DNA from 3 places in the Phreatobacter stygius genome. Region 1 is predicted to be linked to each of the others. Evidence: riboswitches for the same ligand, from Rfam matches in the RefSeq annotation. Region 1 holds a riboswitch; each other region holds the start of a gene.

Region 1 (7,649 bases):
GACAATGAAACCGCGCTCGCCGGCATGGAGCTGTTCGCGGCCGAGGTCCTGCCGGCCTTGCGGCGTGAGCGGCCAACGGCACAGGCCGCGCCGGAGGTCAGTTTCACCGATTGAGCCGATCAGCCCGCAAGTGCCGCCGCGAGGCGTGACCAGGCCGCCTCGCCCGCCGGCAAGCCGAAGCGCAGCCGCAACGGCTGGTCCTGGAACCGCCGGACATAGATGCCGTGGCGGCCGAGCCGGTCGAACAGATCGGCGGCCTGCTCGGTCTCGACCAGGCGAAACAGGCTGGTGCCGCCGATCACCCGTCCGATTTTCGCCAGCAGTCGATCGAGGCGTTCGGCATCGCCGGCGCGGGCCCGAGCGGCGGCGTCGCGCCAGCCGCGGTCGGCCAGCGCGGTCGTGCCGACAACCAAGGCCGGGCCCGGGACCGCCCAGGGGCCGAGCCGCTCGGCCAGCCGGGCGGTAAGGTCGCCACGAGCGACAGCAAAACCGAGCCTCAGCCCGGCGAGACCATAGGTCTTGCCGAAGGACCGCAGCACCAGGGTCGATGGCGGCAGGGTCGGAACGATGCTGGTGCCAGGCTCGAAATCGGCAAAGGCCTCGTCGACGATGATGAGGCCGCCACGGGCGGCGAACCGGCGGGCGACATCATCGAGCTCCCCCGGCGCAACGATGCCGCCGTCGGGGTTGTTCGGATTGACCAGCACGAGAACGCGCGCGTCGCCGGCTTCGGCCAGGCTCTGGACCTCGGCGACCTCGTGCCCGGCCTTGCGCCAGGTCCTCACATGTTCGCCATAGGTCGGGCCGACCACGGCGATCCTGTCGCCGGCCCGGCCGAGCGCGGGCAAAAGCTCGATCAGGATCTGCGTGCCGGGCGCGGCGATCAGGCCGGCATCAGCGGGCACGCCATAGGCCCGGCGCGCCGCCGCCAGCAGGCCGGCCTCTTCGGCGCGGCCGGGCAAGCGCTGCCAGGCGCTGGCGGGAATGTCGGGCAATGGGTATGGGATGGGATTGATCCCGGTCGAGAGATCGAGCCAGGGGTCCGGCGCATCGGGGAAAAGCCGCTTCGCCGTGTCCAGATCGCCGCCGTGCCAGATCGCCGAAACCACCGTCATGCTCGCCTTCTCACCCTTGATCCTGCTCGGCCTCGCCCTCGTGATCGAGGCGGCGCTCGGTTATCCCGGGCCTGTCTACGCGGCAATCGGCCATCCCGTCACCTGGATCGGTCGTCTGATCGCAGGTCTCGACGGCAAGCTGAACCGGGAGACCTGGACATTCGAACAGCGCCGCCGGGCCGGTATCGTGGCGCTGGTCCTGCTCATCGCCGTGACGCTTGCCATTGCCGTTGCCATTGTTTTCGCCTGCGGCCTGCTCGGGCCGATCGGCGTCATTGCCCTGGCGCTGGTCGCCTCCAGCCTGATCGCCCAGCGCAGCCTCCACGAGCATGTCGAACGGGTGGCGGCCGCGCTCGAGACCGGCGGGCTTGCCGCCGGGCGGACCGCCGTGTCGATGATCGTCGGGCGCAATCCGGAAAGCCTCGATGTCTCCGGCGTGTCGCGTGCGGCGATCGAGAGCCTGGCCGAGAACTTCTCCGACGGCGTCACCGCGCCGGCGTTCTGGCTCGGGCTCGCCGGCCTGCCGGGCGCCGCCCTCTACAAGGCGATCAACACCGCCGATTCGATGATCGGCCACCGCACGCCGCGCCATGAGGCGTTCGGCTGGGCGGCGGCGCGTCTCGACGACCTGGTCAACCTGCCCGCGTCCCGGCTGACGGCGCTGCTGATCATCGTGGCGGCGGCATTCGACGACCTGAAGGCGGCAAGCCGCGCCATTGCCGCGGTCCGGCGCGACGCCGGCCATCACCGCTCGCCCAATGCCGGCTGGCCGGAAGCGGCCATGGCCGGCGCGCTGGGCTTAAGGCTCGCCGGGCCGCGCATCTATGGAGCGGTCAAGGTCGAGGACCGCTGGATGGGTGATGGCCGCGCCGAGGCGACGGCAGCCGATATCCGCGCGGCGCTGCGGCTCTACCGGCGCGCCTGCGGCCTGCTCTGGGGGTTGGCCGGCATTGGGGCTCTGATCGTGCTGAGCCTTTGACTGCAGGGTTGGCGGGTTCACACAATGCGTTGCACGAGCACTGTACGTCACCCCCGGCCGAGCGCAGCGAGGGGAAGGGGGTCCAGGAGTTGCAGTGCTCCGGCCCTCAACACTGCAAGATATCTGAACGCGTGCGCCGCGAGGGCGGCCTGTTGGCTCCTGGACCCCCTTCCCCTCGCCTCCGCAGAAGCAAGGGCTTCTGCTCCGGCTCGGCCGGGGGTGACGTAGAGGATGCCGACAACCGGAGGCCACGCCGCAGCCTCACCCCTCCGCCTCGCCCGCGATCGCCCAGAGCCGCTCGATATCGAGATGGGCCTCGAGATGGGCGGCGAAGCGGTCGAGGATGTCGTCGACCAGGGCTTCATAGGCGAGATTGCTGGTCGCGGCGCCGAGATGGGCGAGCCAGGCGCGCCGCTGGGCATCGCCGGCGAACAGGCCGTGGACATAGGTGCCGGTGACCCGGCCGTCGGCCGAGACGGCGCCGTCGCGGCGGCCATCGGCGAAGCGGGCGAAGGCGCGCCCGGTATCGGGCCCTTCGGTTTGGCCGAGATGCATTTCATAGCCGCTGAACGGCGCCCCGGTCGCCAGGCTGATGCCGGTCACCGGCGTCAGGTTCTTATCCGCCGTCAGCACGGTCTCGACGTCGAGCAGGCCAAGGCCCGGCACCTGGCGCGGCGGCCCCTCGATCCCCTGAGGATCGGCAATGGAGCGGCCGAGCATCTGGTAACCGCCACAAATGCCGAGCACACGCCCGCCGCGCCTGACATGGCCGGCAAGATCGATGTCCCAGCCCTGGGCGCGCAGGAACAAGAGGTCGTCAATGGTGGTCTTGGAGCCGGGCAACAGCACGAGTGCTGCCTCGGCGGGGATCGGCTTGCCCGGCTCGACCAGCTGGACATCGACCCCGGGCTCGGTGCGCAGCGGATCGAGATCGTCGAAATTGGCGATGCGCGGCATGACCGGCACGGCGATCACGGCGCGGCGGTCGCGACCGCCCTCGCCCGCGCCGTCGGCCTGACGGCGGAGCCCCAAGATGTCCTCGGCCGGCAGCAGGCCGGCTTCGGCGAAATGTGGCACGAGCCCCAGGGCCGGCCAGCCGGTGCGCTCGGCGATGATGGCCATGCCGCCAGAAAACAGGCTCGGGTCGCCGCGGAAACGGTTGACGATGAAGCCGCGGATCATCGCCGCGTCCTCGGGCGCGATCACCACCTTTGTACCGACCAGGCTGGCGATCACCCCGCCCCGGTCGATGTCGCCGACCAGCACAACGGGGGTATGGGTGGCGCGGGCAAAACCCATATTGGCGATGTCGCCGGGGCGCAGATTGACTTCCGAGGCCGAGCCGGCGCCCTCGACCAGCACCAGATCCGCTTCGTCCGAAAGCTGGCGGAACGAGCCGAGCACGGCCTCCATCAGGCGCGGTTTCCAGGCCTGGAACTCGCGCGCCTTGGCGGTGCCGACACGCCGGCCCTGGACGATGATCTGCGAACCGACGTCGCTTTGCGGTTTCAACAGGACCGGGTTCATGTGGACGGTCGGGGCGACGAAGGCGGCGCGGGCCTGCAGGGCCTGGGCGCGGCCGATCTCGCCGCCGTCCGACGTGACGGCCGCATTGTTCGACATGTTCTGCGGCTTGAACGGGCGAACCTTCAGGCCACGCCTGGCGAACAGCCGCGCCAGGCCCGCGACGACAAGCGATTTGCCGACATTCGACCCGGTGCCCTGGATCATCAAAGCGCGGGCCATGGTCAGAACTCGATTCCCGCCTGGGCCTTCACCCCTTGCGCGAAATGGTGCTTCACCAGGGTCATTTCGGTCACCAGGTCGGCGGCCGCGATCAGCTCCGGCTTGGCATTGCGGCCGGTGACCACGACATGCAGGCCGGGCCGGCGGCCGGCCAGCGTCTCGACCACCTCGGCGAGCGGCAGATAGTCGTAGCGCAGCGCGATATTGAGTTCGTCGAGCACGACGAGGCCAATGGTCTCGTCAGCCATCAGCTCCCGGGCCTTGGCGAAGGCGCGCTCGGCGGCGGCGATGTCGCGCGCCTTGTCCTGGGTTTCCCAGGTGAAACCTTCGCCCATCGCATGCCAGGCGATCCGGTCGCCGAAGACGGCAAGCGCCTGCCGTTCGCCGGTCGACCAGGCGCCCTTGATGAACTGCACCACGCCGACCCGCCAGCCATGGCCGAGCGCCCGCAGGATCAGCCCGAGGGCGGCCGTCGACTTGCCCTTGCCCGGGCCGGTATTGACGATCAGCAGGCCCTTTTCGACGATCTTGGAGGCCACCTCGGCGTCCTGCACCGCCTTGCGCTTGGCCATTTTGGCGCGGTGGCGCTCGGCCTCCTCGGTTTTATCAGTCATGTCCGGCCTCATTTCACGATCATCGGCAATCCGGCCACCATGAAGACCACATGGGTCGCGACATCAGCAAGCTCCTGGTGCAGCCGGCCGGCCTCGTCGCGGAACCGGCGCGCCAGGGCATTGTCGGGCACGATGCCGAGCCCGACCTCGTTGGAGACCAGAACCAGCGGCCCGGTGGTTCTCCGGCAGGCCTCGGCAAGGGCTGCGCGCGCCGCGGCGATGTCGGCCTCGGCCAGGATCAGGTTGGTCAGCCAGAGCGTCAGGCAGTCGACCAGGACGGGCGTGCCTGCGGGCGCCCCGGCGATCGCGCCGACGAGATCGATCGGCGCGTCGACGGTCTGCCAGCCTGCGCCGCGCCGGCCGCGATGTTCGGCGATCCGCGCGCGCATCTCGTCGTCATAGGCCTGCGCGGTTGCGACATAGCGCCAGGGTGCGGGCAGCGCCTCGATCAGGCTTTCGGCATGGCGGCTCTTGCCGGAACGCGCGCCGCCCAACACCAGGGTCACGGATCGGGTCGGGCTCGGCATAAGGACCTATGGGTTCGGAGCGGACGTGAAGGAGCGCATCCATTGCAAATCGGCGAGCGCGCCGGTAGTGCTAAATCCCGACGGTGCCTCTCAGACGAGGTGAAAAGGGAACGTGGTGCGACGCCACGGCTGCCCCCGCAACTGTAAGCGGCGAACTGAAGCCACAAGCCACTGGGCGCAAGATCCCGGGAAGGCGGCGGAAAGTTTAGACCCGTGAGCCAGGAGACCTGCCGTCACCAGTGCTTCTCATGGGCCCATCGAGCGGGGTGTTTCGATGGCAACCGGTCCAGGCGTTCCGCGCCCGGCTTCGTCCTTGGGAGCGTTTCCGGCGAAAGCCGGCTGCCAGACGGAGTATGCCGTAATGAGATCCCGAGACCCGCTACGACTTGCGCTTCCCCGCCATCCCGAGCCGCCGATCCGACCGCGGGCCAACTGAGCGCCCGCATACGAATCGCCCGGATGCCGAACCGAGGGCGCCCTCGCCCGCTTTCCCCTTTGCCTTCACGGACACATCATGACCCAGCCGACCCCGGCCACTTCCGTCAAAAATCCCCCGGCCAAAATCCCCTGCACCATCGTCACCGGCTTTCTCGGCGCCGGAAAGACCACGCTGGTCCGCCATCTCCTGGAAAACAATGGCGGCCGGCGGCTGGCCGTGCTGGTCAACGAGTTCGGCGATATCGGCTTCGACGGGTCGTTCATCGAAGGTTGCGGCATTACCGGCTGTACGGCCGAGGACATTGTCGAACTGCCGAACGGCTGCATTTGCTGCACGGTGGCCGATGATTTCATCCCGGCGCTGGAAAAGCTGCTGAACCGCGCGCAGCCACCCGACCATATCCTGATCGAGACCTCGGGCCTCGCCCTGCCGAAACCGCTGGTCAATGCCTTCAACTGGCCGGCGATCCGCAATCGCGTGACCGTCGACGGCGTCATCGCGGTGGTCGATGGCCCGGCGGTGGCCGAGGGTACCTTCGCCGACGACCCGGAGGCGCTCGCCGCCCAGCGCACCCAGGACGGCGCGGTCGATCACGACAATCCGCTGGAAGAGGTGTTCGAGGACCAGATCCTGTGCGCCGACCTGATCCTGCTCAACAAGAGCGACGCGATCGACCAGGCCACCCGGGACCGGGTGAAGGCCGAGATCCAGGCGCATCTGCCGAAAGCGATCAAGATCGTCGAAACCTCTCACGGCAAGGTCGAGCCGGCCCTGGTGGTCGGTCTCGGCGCCGCCGCCGAAACCGATCTGGCCGGCCGCCCCTCGCATCACGAGACCGAAGCGGACCACGACCACGACGATTTCGAGAGCCATTCCTTCGCGATTCAAGCGGTCGGCTCGCCCGACATCCTGGCGGCCCGGGTCGCCAAGGCGGCGGAAGCCGCCGGCGTGCTGCGCCTGAAGGGTTTCGCCGCGGTCGGCGACAAGCCGATGCGCCTGGTCGTCCAGGGCGTTGGCCGCCGCATCGCCCATCATTATGATCGGGCCTGGACGCCGGGCGAGGCCCGCCAGGGCCGGATCGTGGCGATCGGGTTGAAGGGTTTCGACCGTGGCGCGGTCGAGGCCGCGCTCAACGGCTGAGGCGCCAAGGGGCGATCAGCCAAGGCCTCGTAACGCGGACCAATCATGCACATCCTGCCCGCCACCACCGTGACGCTTGACGAGGCCGACCGCGCGGTCGACCTCGGCCAGGCGGCCGGCGACGTGGTGGTGCTGTCTTTCGCCGACAGCGACCTGACGGCGCTGTCGGCGGCGGCCAAGGCCCAGCCGCTGACGGTCAGGCTCGCCAGCCTGCGCCAGCTGAAACACCCGCTTTCCGTCGATCTCTATCTCGACAAGACGGTCACGGGCTCACGTTTCGTGCTGGTGCGCCTGCTCGGCGGGCTCGACTATTGGCGTTATGGGCTCGACCAGCTCCATGCCGCCTGCCGGCAGGCGAATATTCCGCTCGCCGTCCTGCCGGGCGACGATCGCGGCGATGACCGGCTCGCCGCCTATGGCACCGTCGACGCCACGGTCACGCATGCGCTCGACAGCTATTTCCAGGCCGGCGGCGGCGCCGACAACATGCGCCGGCTGCTCGGCCGGATCGCCGGGCATCTCGACCCCGAAGCAAAGGTGGAGCCGGCCCTGCCGCTGCCGGCCTTGTTCGCCTGGAGCGCGGCGAAAGGACCCGAGGCCTGGCCCGAGGCGCTTGCCGGCTGTCCCGCCGGCCGGCCGCTCGCCCTGGTCCTGGTCTATCGCTCCAGTGTGACATCAGGTGATACCGGGATCGCCGCGGCGCTCGCGCGGGCCTTGGCTGCGCGCGGCCTGGCGCCCCTGGTCATTGCGCTGACCAGCCTGAAGGATGCGCCGGCCGCCGCCGAACTGGAAAGGCTGATCGCGACGCGCAAGCCTGCGGTCATCGTCACGACCACCGCCTTTTCGGCGCGTGACGGCGACGGTTTCGTGCTCGATACCGCGGATTGCCCCGTTCTGCAGGCCATTCCCGTCGGCAATCCGCGCGAGGCCTGGCTGGCGTCGCCACGCGGGCTCTCGGCGGTCGATCTGGCCATGCAGGTTGCGCTGCCGGAATTCGACGGCCGGCTTGCCGGCGCCGTGGTCGGTTTCAAGCAGGCGACGGAGGACACGGCATCCGGTCTCGTCGAGCGGCGCCTGCTGCCCGACGAA
Region 2 (7,649 bases), 190 kb from region 1:
GCTGGTCAGCTCGAGCCCGTCGAAGATCGGCATCGACCAGTCGGTGATGACGATGTCGGGCATGTAATGGGTGAAGCCCTCGAGCCCCGCCGCGCCGTCCTCGGCCTCATAGACCTCGCGCGCGCCGAAGCCATGCAGCAGGGTCCTGACGATGCGGCGCATATGCGCGTTGTCGTCAATGACAAGGAATCGCAACCGGTTGAAATCGATGCGGATCATCGCAGGCGAATTTAGCCGCCACGGCTCAACGAAGCGTTAAGGCTGAAACGCCCGCGGCGTGGTCCGAGGCTCTATTCGCCGAACTGCTCGCGCAGGATGCGCTCGTCCAGCGAATGGCCGGGATCATGCAGCAGCACCATGCTGCGCGAGCGGTCCATGGCGATATCGACGCTGGCCACCTCGCGCACCTCGTCATTGTCGGCGGTGGCGCTGACCGGCCGGCGGGTCGGCTCGATCACTTCGATGCGCACCGCCACCCGGTCGGGCAGCAGCGCGCCGCGCCAGCGCCTCGGCCGGAACGGCGAGATCGGGGTGATCGCCAGCAGGTTGGTGTTCAAGGGCAGGATCGGACCATTGGCGGAGAGGTTGTAGGCGGTCGAACCGGCGGGCGTCGCCACCAGCACGCCGTCGCCGGCCAGCTCGTCCATGCGCAACTGCCCGTCGACCAGGATGCGCAGCTTGGCGATCTGCGAGGTTTGCCGGAGCAGCGCCACGTCATTGATGGCAAGGGCATCATGCCTTTCGCCATGGACATCGACGGTGGTCATGGCGAGCGGATGGATCACCGAGCGCTCGGCCGCCTGGATCCGCTCGACCAGCCCGGCCTCGATATATTCGTTCATCAGGAAACCGACCGAGCCGCGGTTCATGCCGTAGATCGGCTTTCCCGTCGAAATGAACCGATGCAGGGTCTGCAGCATCAGGCCGTCGCCGCCGAGCGTGACGATCACGTCGGCCGCATCAGGCTCGACCGAGCCATAACGCTGCGCCAGGCTGGCGAAGGCCGCCTGGGCTTCCGGCGCCGGCGAGGCGACGAAGGCGATCTTGGGCGGATCAGGACGTTGGTCCGACATGGCGGGCCGTCATGCAGAAGAGGAGCTGGCGCAGTGCGAGCGTAGCACCGCCAGATGTCAATCTCGTCTATACGAGCGCCGCGAGCCTTGTCGAGGCGCTCAGGCACCGGCGCCGGGCGGCGCCGATGCGGGTCACGGCGGAGCGGGGGCGATCAGCCGCGGCCGACGAAGGGCATGTCGTTGGCCATGACGGTCATGGTCAGCACGTTGACGTCGAGCGGCAGGTTGGCAATGTGCACGACCGAATCGGCGACATGTTTGACGTTCATCCGCGGCTCGACCTTGACCGAGAAATCCGCCTGCAGCACGCCATTGGTCATCCGCTCGGTCATTTCGGTCGCGGCATTGCCGACATCGATCTGCGAACAGACGATCTGGTCGGCGCGGCCCTCGAGCGAGATCGACTTGGTGAGGCCGAGAATGGCGTGTTTGGTGGCGGTATAGGGCGCCGAATAGGGCCTCGGCGCATAGGCCGAGATCGAGCCGTTATTGATGATCCGGCCGCCTTTAGGCGACTGGACGCGCATCAATCGCATGGCCTCCTGGGCACACAGGAACGAGCCGGTCAGGTTGACGTCCACCACCTGTTTCCACTGGGCAACGGTGAGCTGATCCATCGGGATCGCCGGCGCGCCCATGCCGGCGTTGTTGAACAGCACGTCGATGCGGCCGAACCTGTCCTTCACCGCCTTGAACAGGGCGGCAACCGAGGCTTCGTCGGAGACATCGGTCGGCACCGCGACGACCGTGCCGGCGCCGGCCGCGGCGACCGTCTTGTCCAGCTCGTCCTTGCGCCTTCCGGCGGCGACCACCGCATAGCCCGCGGCGGCCAGTGCAAGCGCCGAGGCGCGCCCGATGCCGGAGCCTGCTCCGGTGACGACGGCGATCTTCTGCGGCATGTCTTGGATCCTCCCGATCAACGCCCTTGCGGCGCGGTTTTTGTCGGCGCGCACACTGGCCGAAACCCGTGTGCGTGTCGACTATGGGCAGGCCAAGGGGAGGGATGCGACGGGCTCGGATCCGGGCAAGCCGGCCGGCCATGCCGCGATCAGTCGCCCAGGCGCACGCGCAAGCCGGCATAAACCGCCGCGCCGCCGGCATTGTAGCCATAGACCTCCTGATAACGCTGGCCGAAAACGTTCTCGCCGCGGATATAGGCGGTGGCGTTCCGGGTCACGTCGTAGGAGAGCTGGGCGCCGACCAGCGTATAGGCCCTGAGATAGACGTCGCTTGTCCCGAGTGGCCCGAAGAACCGGTCGCGCATCGTGCCGTTATGGGCAAGCGTCACGGTGAACTTGCCCCGGTCCCCGGCGAAGGCGGCGGTGGCCGACAGGCTTGCCGCATGTTTCGGCCGGCGCGCCGCCTCCTTGAACACATAGCCCGCAAACGTGTTCTCCGCCGAACGCGTATCGGTATAGGTGTAGGACGCGCTGATCCGCAGCCAGTCGAGCGGCCTGGCCGTGACCGAGGCCTCGACGCCCTGGCGCGAGGTCGCGAAAGGCAGGTTCTCGACCGTGGTGCCGGAGCCGACGATCTCGTTTTCCAGATTGGCCCGGAAATAGGTCAGGTCGGTGATCAGCCGGCCGCCGAACCAGCGCTGCTCGATACCGGCATCCCAGCCGATCGACTGCTCCGGCCGGAGATTTGGATTACCGACAAAGGTGTTGGTGAAACCGAACTGCTCGATGAAGGTCGGATTGGTCACGCCCTTGCCGAGCGAGGCATGCAGCCTGGTGCCGGTGTCGAAGCTCTGGGCGGCGGTGACCCGCCAGGTCGCGGCATTGCGGAACGACGAATTCCAGTCCTGGCGCAGCGCCGCCGACAAGGCAAAGCCGGTCGGAAGACTGAGCAGGTATTCGCCATAGAGGCCCTTGCGCTCGCGGCTCTGGCCCGTTCCGGCGAAACCGCCATTGACGAAGGGGCCGAAGAAACCGTCGCTCTCGTAATAATAGCGGAAGCGCTCGCGCACGATCTCGGCGCCGCCGACCAGCGTGTGGCGGGCGCCCAGAAAACCGGGCGTCTCGAACGTATAGGCCGAACGGTATTCCGCCCGGTTGCGCTCGGTCTGCGACCAGAAGGCCTGGCGTTCGAGAAAGCCGAAGGAACTGACATAGGCATCGGCGGCATTGGTGTTCTGGCGCGACGTGTCGGCGGAAAATTTCTGGATCCAGCGGCCGTCGGCCAGGCTGACGGTGCCGACGATCCGGCCTTGCAGGTCATTGGTCGTGCCCCGACCGGACCCATTGGCCAGAAAGCCGTAATTGGGGTCGGTGGCAAAACCCGGTCCGAAGGCGCTGTTGGCCGGGTTGTAGAAGCCGGTGCGGCTGACCATCCTGAGCGTGGCCTCGAGATTGAACCAGTCGGAAAGGTCGGCGCCGAGCTTGGCGCTGAACGACCCCATCTCGGAGCCGTTCGGCCGTGTCGTGCCGGGCGCGACGACGAAGCCGCCGGCACGCAGGCCCGAGACCGACAGGGCGCCGTAGAGCGGTCCTTGCGCGCCGCGCACCGAGGCCGAGCCTTGCAGCGTGCCGAACGAACCGCCTTCGAGGCGGGCGGTCAGCTCGGGCCTGGCCAGTCCGCGGCCGGACTTGGTCGTGATCAGGATGACGCCGGACTGGGCGTTCGGCCCCCAGATGCCGGATTGCGGTCCGCGCACCACCTCGATCCGCTCGATAGTGTCGACCGGCAGGTTGGCGAGGTCGCTGTCGCCATTGTTCACGTCGTTGATCGGCACGCCATCGACCACGACAAGGGTATGATTCGCCTCGGCGCCGCGAATGCGGACCTGGCTCAGGCCGCCGCGGCCACCGCCCTGGCCGATGGCGACACCCGGCACCAGCCGCAGCACGTCGGGCAGCGTCTGGGCGCCCTGGTTGCGCATGTCTTCGGCGGTGATCACGGTGACCGCCGAACCGACGCGCGGCGCTTCGACCGGCACGGTGCTGGCGCCATAGACCATGATGTCGGGCAGCGGGATGGCCGGTTGCGTGGCCTGCTGGGCCAAGGCTGGCAGAGCGAAGACAGGCAGAGCCAAGGCCGGCAGGGCGAGAAGGCTGGTGAGGCTGAGGATCAGGCGTTGCGCCATGGCGGATCTCCGCGGAAGGGACACGGGATCGCGGAAGCCTCAAGCTTCGAAGGCGACCCCATTGGCCCTCCGCGACATCAGGTGTCACCGAAAAAGCGGCTGCCCGCTCCCCGCACGCGCCATCCCGCACGTTCGGACAGTGACGTCGCGGCGGCCGGTCTCCTGGCTTGCGGGTCGTTGCCGGGGCTCCGCCTTCCCGAGGGCCGAAACTGGCCGTCAGTGGCATTCAGGAACCGGCTCGCCGCTCACAGTTGCGGGGGCAGCTGCGGATTTGCGCTGGACGTCGAACGGGGCCTGCCGGGCAGGTTTGGTCGTCGGTCCGGTGCTCACCGCATTCCCGTGGCCATTGCAAGCAATGGCCGCCGTCGCGAGTTCCGCTAAAAGGCGGGCTCGTCACGGTTTTGTCAATTGTCGGAAAGAAACAGCCCGTCCTGGCGTTCGGCCAAGGCGGGCTGTTCAAAGCCGGGCTGTTCAAAGCCGGGCTGGTGTCAGAGGTCCAATGCGATCAGACCGCCTGGCTCCACTGCACCGGCACGAGCTGGAAGCCATTGCCGTCCTTGGCGATGAAGCCGGTGGCCGGGAAGGGCGCGTGGTAAAAATGCACCTGGGTCCGCTCGGTCGACACCATGTCGAGGACGCGCCGGCGGGTTGCCCGCGCCATGTCGGCATCCTGGTCGAAAATCGCCGACCAGTCGGGGTTGCGCACGAACAGCGCGGGATGACTGGTGATGTCGGCGAGGTAGGTCAATTTGGCATTGCCCGAGGCGATGCCGAAGATGGTGTGGCCGGGCGAATGGCCGTGAGCCGCGACCGAGGTGATGCCCGGCGCCACTTCCGCGCCCGGCGTGAAGCGCTTCACCTGCGCGGCGATCGGCTGGAACACCCGGCGGGCATTCTGGAACCCGCCGCGCGCGCCATCCGGCGCCTGGCCCATGCGCTCGTCCGACATCCAGAAGTCCCATTCCGGCGCCGGCACGTTGATCTCGGCATTGGCGAAGACCGCGGTGCCGTCCTTCAGCCGGATGCCGTTGATATGGTCGCCGTGGAAATGGCTGATGACGATCGAATTGACCTGGGCCGGATCGAAGCCGGCGGCGCGGAAATTGCGCATCCAGACGCCGCTGGTCGGCGCGCCCGAATCGCCATTGCCGGTGTCGATCAGCACCAGCCTGCCGCCGGTTTGCACGACCAGCGTGGTGAAAGTGTTCTGGAACGCATCGGTCGGCAGGAACGACTTGCGCATGGCGTCCTGGACATCGGCGAGCGGCGCATTGCGGACGAACCCGTCGAGCGGCCTGAGGGCGAAACCGTCATTGATCGCGGTGACCGTGATGTCGCCGACCTTGTAGCGGTAGAAGCCCGGCGCCTGGGCCGGAGCGGCGGTCTGGGCTTGCGCTGGGCTGATCATGGCGCTGGTTCCAATCGCGGGAGCGGCGACCGCGACCGCACTGGCGGCTAGGGCATGACGACGTGTGATCATTGTGGCGTCTCCGGCAGCGGGTGCAACGAGGGGTTGGCGTTGCGACGCTAATCTGCACGAATGACTTGGGAAAGACCTGCGCTCGCCGGCGCAAATCACGGCCTCGTGAAGCGTTTCGGCCGCGCCGGCGGAACGCCGTCAGGGAATGGTGCCGGCAGCGGGACTCGAACTCGCGACCTACCGCTTACAAGGCGGTTGCTCTACCAACTGAGCTATGCCGGCCCATATCGGCATCGGCCTAGCAATGCGGGGCTCCGCGCGCAAGAGTGCCGAGCCGATTATGGCACCGCGGCCGTTCACAGCGCCGCGCTGAACGCTGCTCCCCCAGACATGAAAAAACGCCGGGGTGGAGGAGCCCCGGCGTTGGTCTTGGAAGTACCGGCTTCAGGCCGGCACGCACTCAAGGTCTGGTTGAACCCTGTTCAGTTCGACGAAGAGAAGGCCGAGGACGGCACGACTTCGCGCTGGATCAGGCTGCGCTCGGCATTGTTGACGCCGACGGCCTGGCCGCCGAACGCGCGAGGCGAGGTGAACTCGCGCGGCTGGTTCGGAGCATAGGTGGTGACCGAGGGGGTCTGGATGAAACCGGCGGCGTCGCTCATGCCCTGAGCGAAGGCGGGAGCCGCGACGGCGAGCGGAGCGAGCAGCGCGGCGGCAAGGATGAACTTCTTCATGACAGTCTCCATTGGATGTCCCGGCGGCGGCATTGGCCTTGAGGGCCGGGCGGTTGGGTGTGGGGTCGGCGAACCATGTCCGCCGGTGATCAGTTCCAGGAAGAGAAGGCCGAGGACGGCACGGCTTCGCGCTTGATCAGGCTCTGGTCGGCCTGCGAGACGCGGCCGGCCCGCGCCGAGAACTCACGCGGCTGGTTCGGGGCATAGGTCGTGACCGAGGGGGTCTCGATGAAACCGGCGGCGTCCTGCTGGGCAAAAGCCGGAGCGGCGACGGCGAGCGGCGCGACCAAGGTCGCGGCAAGGATGAGCTTCTTCATAACGGTTATCCAACTGAGATCCCGGTGGGGAGGGACACGCCAAGCCCGGGATGTTTGTTTTGGTGTCGGCGGGAGGTGTCCGCCGTCGACATTGCTGAGATAGGTGAGGTCAGATCGAATTGCCAGTCACAAAAATGAGAAAATGCATGCGACAAGGCGCCTCAGTAGTTTCATCAATGCATTGTCGCAATTCTTACAATTGGGCGACGGGGCCGAGACGGGTCGCGCCTTTGGTCCTTCCATCATCAAGAAATGACGCGGTCAGAGCTGGAATCGATCCAGGTGACCTGGTTGTCCAGCGTCTTTGGGGTGTTCCATTCGCTTGATCGCAGCGATCCATGCTCATCACCGCGGCCGAAGTGATGGTTTCGTTTGCAGCGCCTCGAAACAACAAATTGCGGAGGTGCATTTTTGTTCGAATGATTCGTGCTCATGGAATGCATGAGAGCGGATCAGGCAAGACGGCCGGCACGTTCGGGGGTCGACAAGAAAACGTCGGACAAGAAAACGCCGGGGTGGAGCGGCCCCGGCGTTGGTCTTGAAAGCACCGGCTTGAAGCCAGCGCGCACGCAAAGTCAGGTCGACCAGATTCAGTTCGACGAAGAGAAGGCCGAGGACGGCACGACTTCGCGCTGGATCAGGTTGCGCTCGGCATTGCTGACGCCGACGGTCTGGCCGCCGAGCGAACGCTGCGAGGAGAATTCGCGCGGCTGGTTCGGCGCATAGGTGGTGATCGAGGGGGTTTCGATGAAACCGGCCGCATCGCCGCCACCCTGAGCGAAGGCGGGAGCCGCGACGGCGAGCGGAGCGAGCAGCGCTGCGGCAAGGATGAACTTCTTCATGACAGTCTCCATTGGATGTCCCGGCGACGGCATTCGCCTTGAAGGCCGGAAGGTGGGGTGTGGGGTCGGCGGACGATGTCCGCCGGTGGTCAGTTCGCCGCCGAGAAGGCCGAGGACGGCACGGCTTCGCGGTTGATCAGGCTGCCGGCAGCCCGGTCGTTCTGGGCCAGGCGGCCGG
Region 3 (7,649 bases), 1.8 Mb from region 1:
TGGCGCGGGCCTCGCGGTCGATCTCGCGCAGGGCCAGGCCCATGGCGACGCGCATGAAGAAGGCCTGGGGCAATTCGAAGCGGCTGCCCGAGACATGCAGGAAATAGCGATCGTAGAGCGTCTGCAGGCCAAGAAATTGGAAGGCGAGGTCGCGCTCGGGTTTCAATGCGGCGGCGAGCCGGCCGAGGTCGAAACGGCCGAGTTCCGGATCGAGCAATTCGTGTTTGATGCCGGTCGCGACATAGCCGGCGAAATAGTCGCCGTAACGCGCCGCCATCTCGGCTTGGGTCGCCTGATCGGGGCGGCCGGCAATGAAGCTCAGCGCCTCGCGTCGGAGCTTGTCGAGCAGCAGGCGGGCGCTGACGAAAGTGTAGTTCGGTTCGGTCTCGATCAGGGTGCGCGCGGCGAGGATCGGCGCCAGCGCCAGCTCGTCCAGCGAAATGCCGTCATAGAGATTGCGATGGGCCTCGGCGATGACGGTTTCGGCAACCACGCCGTCGAGGCCGGCGGCCGCCTCGTTGACGATCCGGGCGAGCCTTGCGGCGTCGAGCGGCGCCCGCTCGCCCAGCGCATTGATCATGCTGAGCATTGGCGCGGCCGGCGCCGGTGCTGTTTCGGCGAGAACCTGGGCACGTTCCCTGGCGCGCTCGTCGCGATAGAGCACATAGGCGCGCGCCACCTTGTGATATTCGCCGCGCATCAGCGCGAGCTCCACCTGGTCCTGGACGTCCTCGATATGGAAGGTGCGGCCGGCATCGGCCCGGCGGATCAGGGCGTTGACGATCTGGCCGGTCAGGACCTCGACAATGTCGTGGACACGCCGCGACGCCGCCGCACCGGTGCCTTCCACCGCCAGGAAGGCCTTGGTCAGCGCCACCGCGATCTTGGCAGGGTCGAAGGGGGTGACGCCGCCATGGCGGCGGATCACCTGGTAACCCGGTTCGCTCGCCGTCTTGGCGGACGCCTGGGAGATGGGAGGCAACGCGCTTGGCGCGGTTTCGGTTTCGATCAACAGAGACATCGGCAGACCCCAGACAGTGTGGGGGCTTGGGCCAAAAAAGGACGCCGCCGGAAACGGAACGGCGCCTTCGCCCTCCCGCTGATGCAAGCGACCCACCAGGACACCCCGCCCGTGGACGTTCAAGATGTCGGGGCAGGTCTCCTGGCTCACGGGTCGTCGGGCTGTCTGGCCTTCCCGAAGCCCTCCTGGGCCCCAGTGACACGTCTCGACAGCGTCTCGCCGTTTACAGTTGCGGGGGCAGCTCCGGCTTCGATGCGAACGGCATCTTCCCGGATTCCCTCTTAGCTCCCGGTGCGACTCAGGAGAACCTCGACCTCTATATATAGCGGCCCAGTCGACCTCAGTGTCAACAGGTTGTGGTTTTTGAAATGCGCGCTTGGCATCACCAAGCGTCCTTGTTTTGCATAAAGATATGACGACATAAAGATGTCTTTATATCTCCTTGACTTTTGTCGCCCGCCGTCGCCAACTGACGGCGTCGTGGTTCTGCGGGCCTCTCCGGGCTCGCGGCTAAGAGGGAATCCGGTACGCCTTCGGGCCAGGCCGGAGCTGCCCCCGCAACTGTAAGCGGTGAGCCGCTGTTCATCTGTGTCACTGAGGCCTGAAGGCTTCGGGAAGGCCGAACAGCAGCATTGACCCGCGAGCCAGGAGACCTGCCTCGACCTGATAACGTCCACGGGCGGGGTGTCCGGTGTGTCGCTTGCAAAGCGGGCCGCCATGCGTCCCGCCAGCCTGCACGCGGCCGCTTGGCCTTCGCCCCAGCAAACGGGGTTTGCCAATGTCGTCTCTGTCTCTGCCTGTTGCCACTCTCGGCGTGCCGCGCATCGGCGCCAGGCGCGAATTGAAATCAGCTCTGGAAGGCTATTGGTCCGGCAAGATCGACGCGCCGCAATTGCTTGCGACCGCCGCCGGTCTGCGGGCGAGCCATTGGGCGCGCCAGCAGGCGCTCGGCGTCACCGTCATTCCGTCGAATGATTTCTCGCTCTACGACCACGTCCTCGACACCAGCGTCATGGTCGGCGCCATTCCGGAAATCTATGGCTGGGCCGGCGGCAAGGTGTCGCTTGCCACCTATTTCGCCATGGCGCGCGGCAGCCAAGGCCCGACCGGCGAGGCCGATCACGCGGCGGCCTGTGGCTGTGGCGCTCCGGGCCATGGCTTGCCTGCGCTCGAAATGACCAAGTGGTTCGACACCAACTACCACTACATGGTGCCTGAATTCGAACGCGGGCAGGAGTTCGCGCTGGCCTCGACCAAGCCGCTCGACGAATTCCTGGAGGCCAAGGCGCTGGGCATCGTCACCCGCCCGGTCCTGCTCGGGCCGGTGACCTATCTGAAGCTCGGCAAGGCCAAGGACGGCTCGTTCGATCCCCTGACGCTGCTGCCGGATCTGGTGCCCGTCTATATCGACATCCTGCGCCGGCTGGCCGCCAATGGTGCGGAATGGGTGCAGCTCGACGAACCCTGCCTGGTGCTCGATCTCGACGAGGCCACGCGGCTCGCGTTGCGCAATTGCTACCAGACCCTGGCGCGCGCGCTGCCCGATCTGAAGATCATGCTGGCAAGCTATTTCGGCGCACTGGGCAACAATCTCGACACCGCTTTCGGCATGCCGGTCGCCGGCCTGCACGTCGATCTCGTCCGCGCGCCCGATCAGCTCGACCGGGTGCTGGCCAAGGCGCCGCGCGGCCTGGTGCTGTCGCTCGGCGTCATTGACGGCCGCAATGTCTGGCGCGCCGACCTGCCGGCCTTGCTCGACCGGCTCGAGCCGGTGGTGGCGAGACGCGGCACCGACCACATCGAGATCGCCGCCTCCTGTTCCCTCCTGCATGTGCCTGTCGATCTCGACCTGGAGACCGGGCTCGATCCGGACCTCAAGGGCTGGCTTGCCTTTGCCGCGCAGAAGATGGGCGAGCTTGCAACCCTTGGGCAGGCGCTGGCCGGCGGGCGGCAATCGGTCTCCGATGCCCTGTCTGCTGCCGCCGAGGCTTCGGCCAGGCGGCGCAGCTCCGCCAAGATCCACGACCCGGCGGTGGCTGCCAGGCTTGCCGTGGTGACGCCGGCCATGGCGAGCCGCGCCCACGCCTTTGCCGAGCGCCAGAAGCTGCAGCACGACCATTTCGGCCTGCCGTCCTTCCCGACCACCACCATCGGCTCGTTTCCGCAGACCGAGGAGGTGCGCAAGGCCCGCTCGGCCCATGCCAAGGGCACGCTCAGCGACAGTGCCTATGACGCGTTCCTGCGCAAGGAGACCGAGGCGGCGATCCGCTGGCAGGAGGACATCGGCATCGACGTGCTGGTCCATGGCGAGTTCGAGCGCAACGACATGGTGCAATATTTCGGCGAGCAATTGTCCGGTTATGCCTTCACCCGGCACGGCTGGGTGCAGAGTTACGGCTCGCGTTACGTCCGCCCGCCGGTCATTTTCGGCGATGTGTCGCGGCCGCGGCCGATGACGGTCGGCTGGTCGTCCTATGCGCAGTCGCTCACCGACAGGCCGATGAAGGGCATGCTGACCGGCCCGGTCACCATGCTGCAATGGTCCTTCGTCCGTGATGACCTTGCCCGCGACCAGGTCTGCCGGCAGATCGCGCTGGCGATCCGCGACGAGGTCGTCGATCTCGAACAGGCCGGCATCGGCATCATTCAGATCGACGAGCCGGCGATCCGCGAGGGGCTGCCGCTGCGCCGGGGCGAATGGAAAGCCTATCTCGCCTGGGCGGTCGAATGTTTCAGGCTCTCGGCCGCCGGCGTCGCCGACCGGACCCAGATCCACACCCATATGTGTTACGCCGAATTCAACGACATCATCGACGCGATCGGCGCCATGGATGCCGACGTCATCTCGATCGAGACGTCGCGTTCCCGCATGGAACTGCTCGATGCCTTTGTCGGCTATCGCTACCCGAACGAGATCGGGCCGGGCGTCTATGACATCCACTCGCCGCGCATCCCGGCGGTGGCCGAAATGACCGAACTGCTCGACAAGGCCCGGCAACATCTGGCGCCCGGCCAGATCTGGGTCAATCCCGATTGCGGCTTGAAGACCCGCAAATGGGACGAGGTGCGCCCGGCGCTGGAAAACATGGTCGCGGCCGCCCGCCAGGCCCGTCTGTGAAGCCCGTGAAGGGGCGCGGCAAGCGCGCCCCTTCCGGCTCTTGCGGCTGGTCGATTTCAGCCCGGGACCAGATCGAAGAAGCCGACCACCGAGGCGAGCCGGCCATCGGCTGTAACGCGGCCGATATCGGTGCCCTTGACCACTGCCGGGCCGTCGCCGGCGGCAAGCTGCCAGGACAGCCTGACATTGTCGCCGAAGCCGTCGGGCTTGCCGGTGAGGCTGAAGCTCAAGCCGGCGAATTGCTGCTGCACGCCGGCGAGCACGGCGTCGATCTGGTCGTGGCCGCGGCCGGCGGCCACCGGATCGGCGAAATGGGCATCGGGCGCCCAGATCTCGGCGACCAGCTTCCGGCGCGCCGAGGCGTCGGTTTCGTTCCACATGGCGATGTAGCGGTCGGCGAGTTCGCTCGGGTTGGTCATGATCGTCTCCGTGAATGGCTTGACGGGACGATCATGGCGGTTCGCGGCGCCGATCCAATTACCTCGGAGGTTATCGCATGCTGACGCGGCTCGTTTCAGCCGTGACCCTGGTGGAAGCGCTCGAGGAAGGTCGCGAGCCTGGGATTCCGCGGCTTGCGGATGACGTCGTCGGGCGAGCCGATCTCGGCCATGACGCCTTCGTTCATGAAGCCGACGCGATTGGAGACGTCGGCGGCGAAGGCCATTTCGTGGGTGACCAGGATCATGGTCATGCCCTCGGCGGCGAGGTTGCGGATGACCGCCAGCACCTCGGACACCAGTTCCGGGTCGAGCGCCGAGGTGACCTCGTCGAACAGCATCACGTCGGGTTTCATGGCCAGCGCCCGGGCAATGGCGACGCGCTGCTTCTGGCCACCGGACAGCCGGCTCGGAAAGGCGTCGGCCTTGTCGGCGAGCCCGACCTTGTCGAGCAGGTCGCGGCCGAGTTCGTTCGCCTCCGCCTTGGCCATGCCTTTCACCTGCACCGGCCCCTCCGTGACATTGGCGAGCACGTTCATATGCGGGAACAGGTTGAAGTGCTGGAACACCATGCCGACGTCACGGCGCAGGAGTGCCAGCCGGGCATCGTCGGGCGCCTTGCGTCCCGTGCCGAATTCGAACCGGTGCTCACCCGCCGCGAGCTTGCCGGCCTGCGGCAGTTCCAGGAGGTTGAGGCAGCGCAGGAAGGTCGATTTGCCGGAGCCGCTGGCGCCGATCAGCGTCACCACTTCGCCGCGTGCGACGTCGAGCGAGACGCCCTTCAGCACCTGATGGGTGCCGAAGGCCTTGTGGATGCCCTCGGCGGACAGGGTGGGACTAAGCTCGGTCACCGATGGGCTCCCATGCGTTGTTCGACCCGGTCGGCGACGAGGGTGAGCGGAAACAGCACGACGAAATAGAGCAGCGCGATCAGCGAATAGACCTCCAGCGGCCGATAGCTGGCCGCGGTGATGACCGAGCCTTGATAGAGCAGGTCGGCGACCGCCACCGTCGAGACCAGCGAGGTGTTCTTCAACTGCAGGATGGTCTGGTTGATGAAGGAGGGGATCATCACCTGGATCGCCTGCGGCAGCACGATGCGCCGGAAGATCCGGCCCCGGCGCATGCCGATCGCCCGGCCGGCCTCCCACTGGCCGCGATCGATCGCCTCGATGCCGCCGCGGAAGATTTCCGCATAGAACGAGCCGGCATAAAGCGACAGGGTGAGGAAACAGGCCATGGCCGCCGACATGTCGACGCCGATCAGGACGGGCAGCGCGTAATAGACCCAGACCAACTGCACCAGCAGCGGCGTGCAGCGGAACACCTCGATATAGCCACGCAACGGGATCGACACCCATCGCGGGGCATTGGTGCGCAGGATGCCGGTGACCAGGCCAATGACGACACCGGCCGCGACCGTCGTCACCGTATAGATGAGGGTGACGAGAAGGCCTTGGCCGATCAGGCCCCAATAGGGCCTGAGCGCCCCGAAATCCCACGCATATTGCATCGACCGGGCTCCGTCAGAACTGCACTTCGGAGGGGATGTCGTCGATGGTCATGCCGAGCGCGGCGAAACCCTTGATCATCCACTCGCGGGTCTGGCCCATCGAGCGGTTGTAATCGGCCCAGGCTGACAGGAAGTCCTTGTAGCGCCGGTCGCTCTCGGCCCGGATGCCCATATTGGTCGGCAGGCTCAAGAGCGGCCGCGGAATGACGAATTCGCCGAGATTGGGGTTCTTCTTCAAGGTCGAGATCGCCAGCACCGCCAGCACGCAGGTGCAGTCGGCGCGTCCCGTGGCGACCGCCAGCACTGCCTCGTCGCGGTTCTTGAAGCCGAGAATGGTCGCCTTCGGGCAATAGCGGCGGGCGATCATCTCGTGGGTCGAACCGATATCGACGGCGATCTTGACCTCGGGCTTGTTGATCTCTTCCCAGGCCTGCGGCTTGGCCATGCCCTTCTTGGTGATGATCGAGAAGGCGTGGACCAGGATCGGGGTGGAGAAGTCGATGACCAGGGCGCGCTCGGGCGTCGGGTTGACCGCGAAGGCGAGATCGACCTTGTCACCCTGCAGGTCGAGGATCTGGTTGCCCCAGGTCGACTCGACCGTCTGCACCTTGGCGCTCAGCTTGGATGCGATGTCGTTGGCCATGTCGATGCAGGCGCCCGACCAAACGCCGGTCGGCAGGTCCTTGTGGAAATAGGGCTCCTGGCCGACGATCACGGCGACCCGCAGGATGCCGGATCGCTTGATCCGATCCAGCGTGGAGGTGGCAGCCTGGGCGGCCGCCTGGTTCGGCGCGGCAGTGGCGGCGATGGCTGCGCCCGCAAGCGCGACGGCGGTGAAAGCGTCCCTGCGATTCATCTCGAAACCCTCTGTTGCTGATCCCGCCCCAGGGCGCTTGGCTCCTTGGAGGCTGCGGCACTGTTTCTGTATTCAGGTCGAAATGCAATATGGTATTTTATTGAATTGGCTGATTGGGCATCATTTGTTCTGCATGCCTCATTCCTGGGCAGGCGGCCGGCGATCCCAGGCGCCAGGCCAGTGGAGAGATCCGAAACGAGGGGTTGCCAACAGAATTCAAATCTGAATACAACTCTGGGCGCAGTTTTCGCGCGGGTCAAGGGCCGCCGGTATCAGCCTTCAGGCGAGGTGCCTGGAACGGGCTCCGGGCCAGGCCTGCGGTGGCCGATGGCGCGCTCTTGACCAGTGGTCGTTAGGGCGCGCGAGAGTTCAGATGTGAGGAGATATCCGGTGCGTGCTGTTTTCGTCGATGCGAATGACACCCTGGCGGCGGTGACCGAAAGGCTGGTCCGGCCGGATGATCTCAAGGTCATCATCAACCGCAATCCCCAGGTGAAGCCGGAAGCGTTGCCCGCTGTGCTCGATGGCGCCGAGATCGCCATTGTCGACCACACCCACCTGCCGGCGGCGATCGCCCGCGAGTGCCGGGGCCTGAAGCATGTGGTGTTCCTTGGCACCGGCGCGCGCAGCTACATGAACCCGGAAGAGCTCGCCGGGCTCGGCATCGCCGTGCATATCATCAAGGGTTACGGCGACACGGCCGT

Evidence for each region. A riboswitch is a leader RNA that binds a small molecule or an ion and turns the genes downstream of it on or off. The one in region 1 is predicted to bind cobalamin.
Region 2: linked by a shared signal. The riboswitch ahead of E8M01_RS30175 (TonB-dependent receptor plug domain-containing protein) and the one ahead of cobW (cobalamin biosynthesis protein CobW) in region 1 are both predicted to bind cobalamin.
Region 3: linked by a shared signal. The riboswitch ahead of metE (5-methyltetrahydropteroyltriglutamate--homocysteine S-methyltransferase) and the one ahead of cobW (cobalamin biosynthesis protein CobW) in region 1 are both predicted to bind cobalamin.

The regions. Positions count from the first base shown of each region.
Region 1 covers NZ_CP039690.1:6,567,061-6,574,709, reverse strand. The annotation lists gene E8M01_RS31180 (LLM class flavin-dependent oxidoreductase) at 1-114, shown strand, start outside; gene cobD (threonine-phosphate decarboxylase CobD) at 120-1,115, opposite strand; gene cbiB (adenosylcobinamide-phosphate synthase CbiB) at 1,114-2,094, shown strand; gene E8M01_RS31165 (cobyric acid synthase) at 2,356-3,840, opposite strand; gene cobO (cob(I)yrinic acid a,c-diamide adenosyltransferase) at 3,843-4,454, opposite strand; gene cobU (bifunctional adenosylcobinamide kinase/adenosylcobinamide-phosphate guanylyltransferase) at 4,463-4,981, opposite strand; cobalamin riboswitch at 5,046-5,230, shown strand; gene cobW (cobalamin biosynthesis protein CobW) at 5,496-6,560, shown strand; gene cobN (cobaltochelatase subunit CobN) at 6,606-7,649, shown strand, end outside.
Region 2 covers NZ_CP039690.1:6,373,548-6,381,196, forward strand. The annotation lists gene E8M01_RS30160 (response regulator) at 1-219, opposite strand, end outside; gene E8M01_RS30165 (NAD kinase) at 291-1,073, opposite strand; gene E8M01_RS30170 (SDR family oxidoreductase) at 1,226-1,972, opposite strand; gene E8M01_RS30175 (TonB-dependent receptor plug domain-containing protein) at 2,122-4,158, opposite strand; cobalamin riboswitch at 4,294-4,540, opposite strand; gene E8M01_RS30180 (MBL fold metallo-hydrolase) at 4,664-5,566, opposite strand; tRNA gene E8M01_RS30185 (tRNA-Thr) at 5,785-5,860, opposite strand; gene E8M01_RS30190 (hypothetical protein) at 6,061-6,312, opposite strand; gene E8M01_RS30195 (hypothetical protein) at 6,402-6,629, opposite strand; gene E8M01_RS30200 (hypothetical protein) at 7,220-7,471, opposite strand; gene E8M01_RS30205 (hypothetical protein) at 7,561-7,649, opposite strand, start outside.
Region 3 covers NZ_CP039690.1:4,768,693-4,776,341, forward strand. The annotation lists gene E8M01_RS22395 (ribonucleoside-diphosphate reductase subunit alpha) at 1-1,021, opposite strand, end outside; cobalamin riboswitch at 1,136-1,348, opposite strand; cobalamin riboswitch at 1,486-1,696, shown strand; gene metE (5-methyltetrahydropteroyltriglutamate--homocysteine S-methyltransferase) at 1,800-4,139, shown strand; gene E8M01_RS22405 (nuclear transport factor 2 family protein) at 4,196-4,558, opposite strand; gene E8M01_RS22410 (amino acid ABC transporter ATP-binding protein) at 4,654-5,427, opposite strand; gene E8M01_RS22415 (amino acid ABC transporter permease) at 5,424-6,089, opposite strand; gene E8M01_RS22420 (transporter substrate-binding domain-containing protein) at 6,103-6,945, opposite strand; gene E8M01_RS22425 (NAD(P)-dependent oxidoreductase) at 7,336-7,649, shown strand, end outside.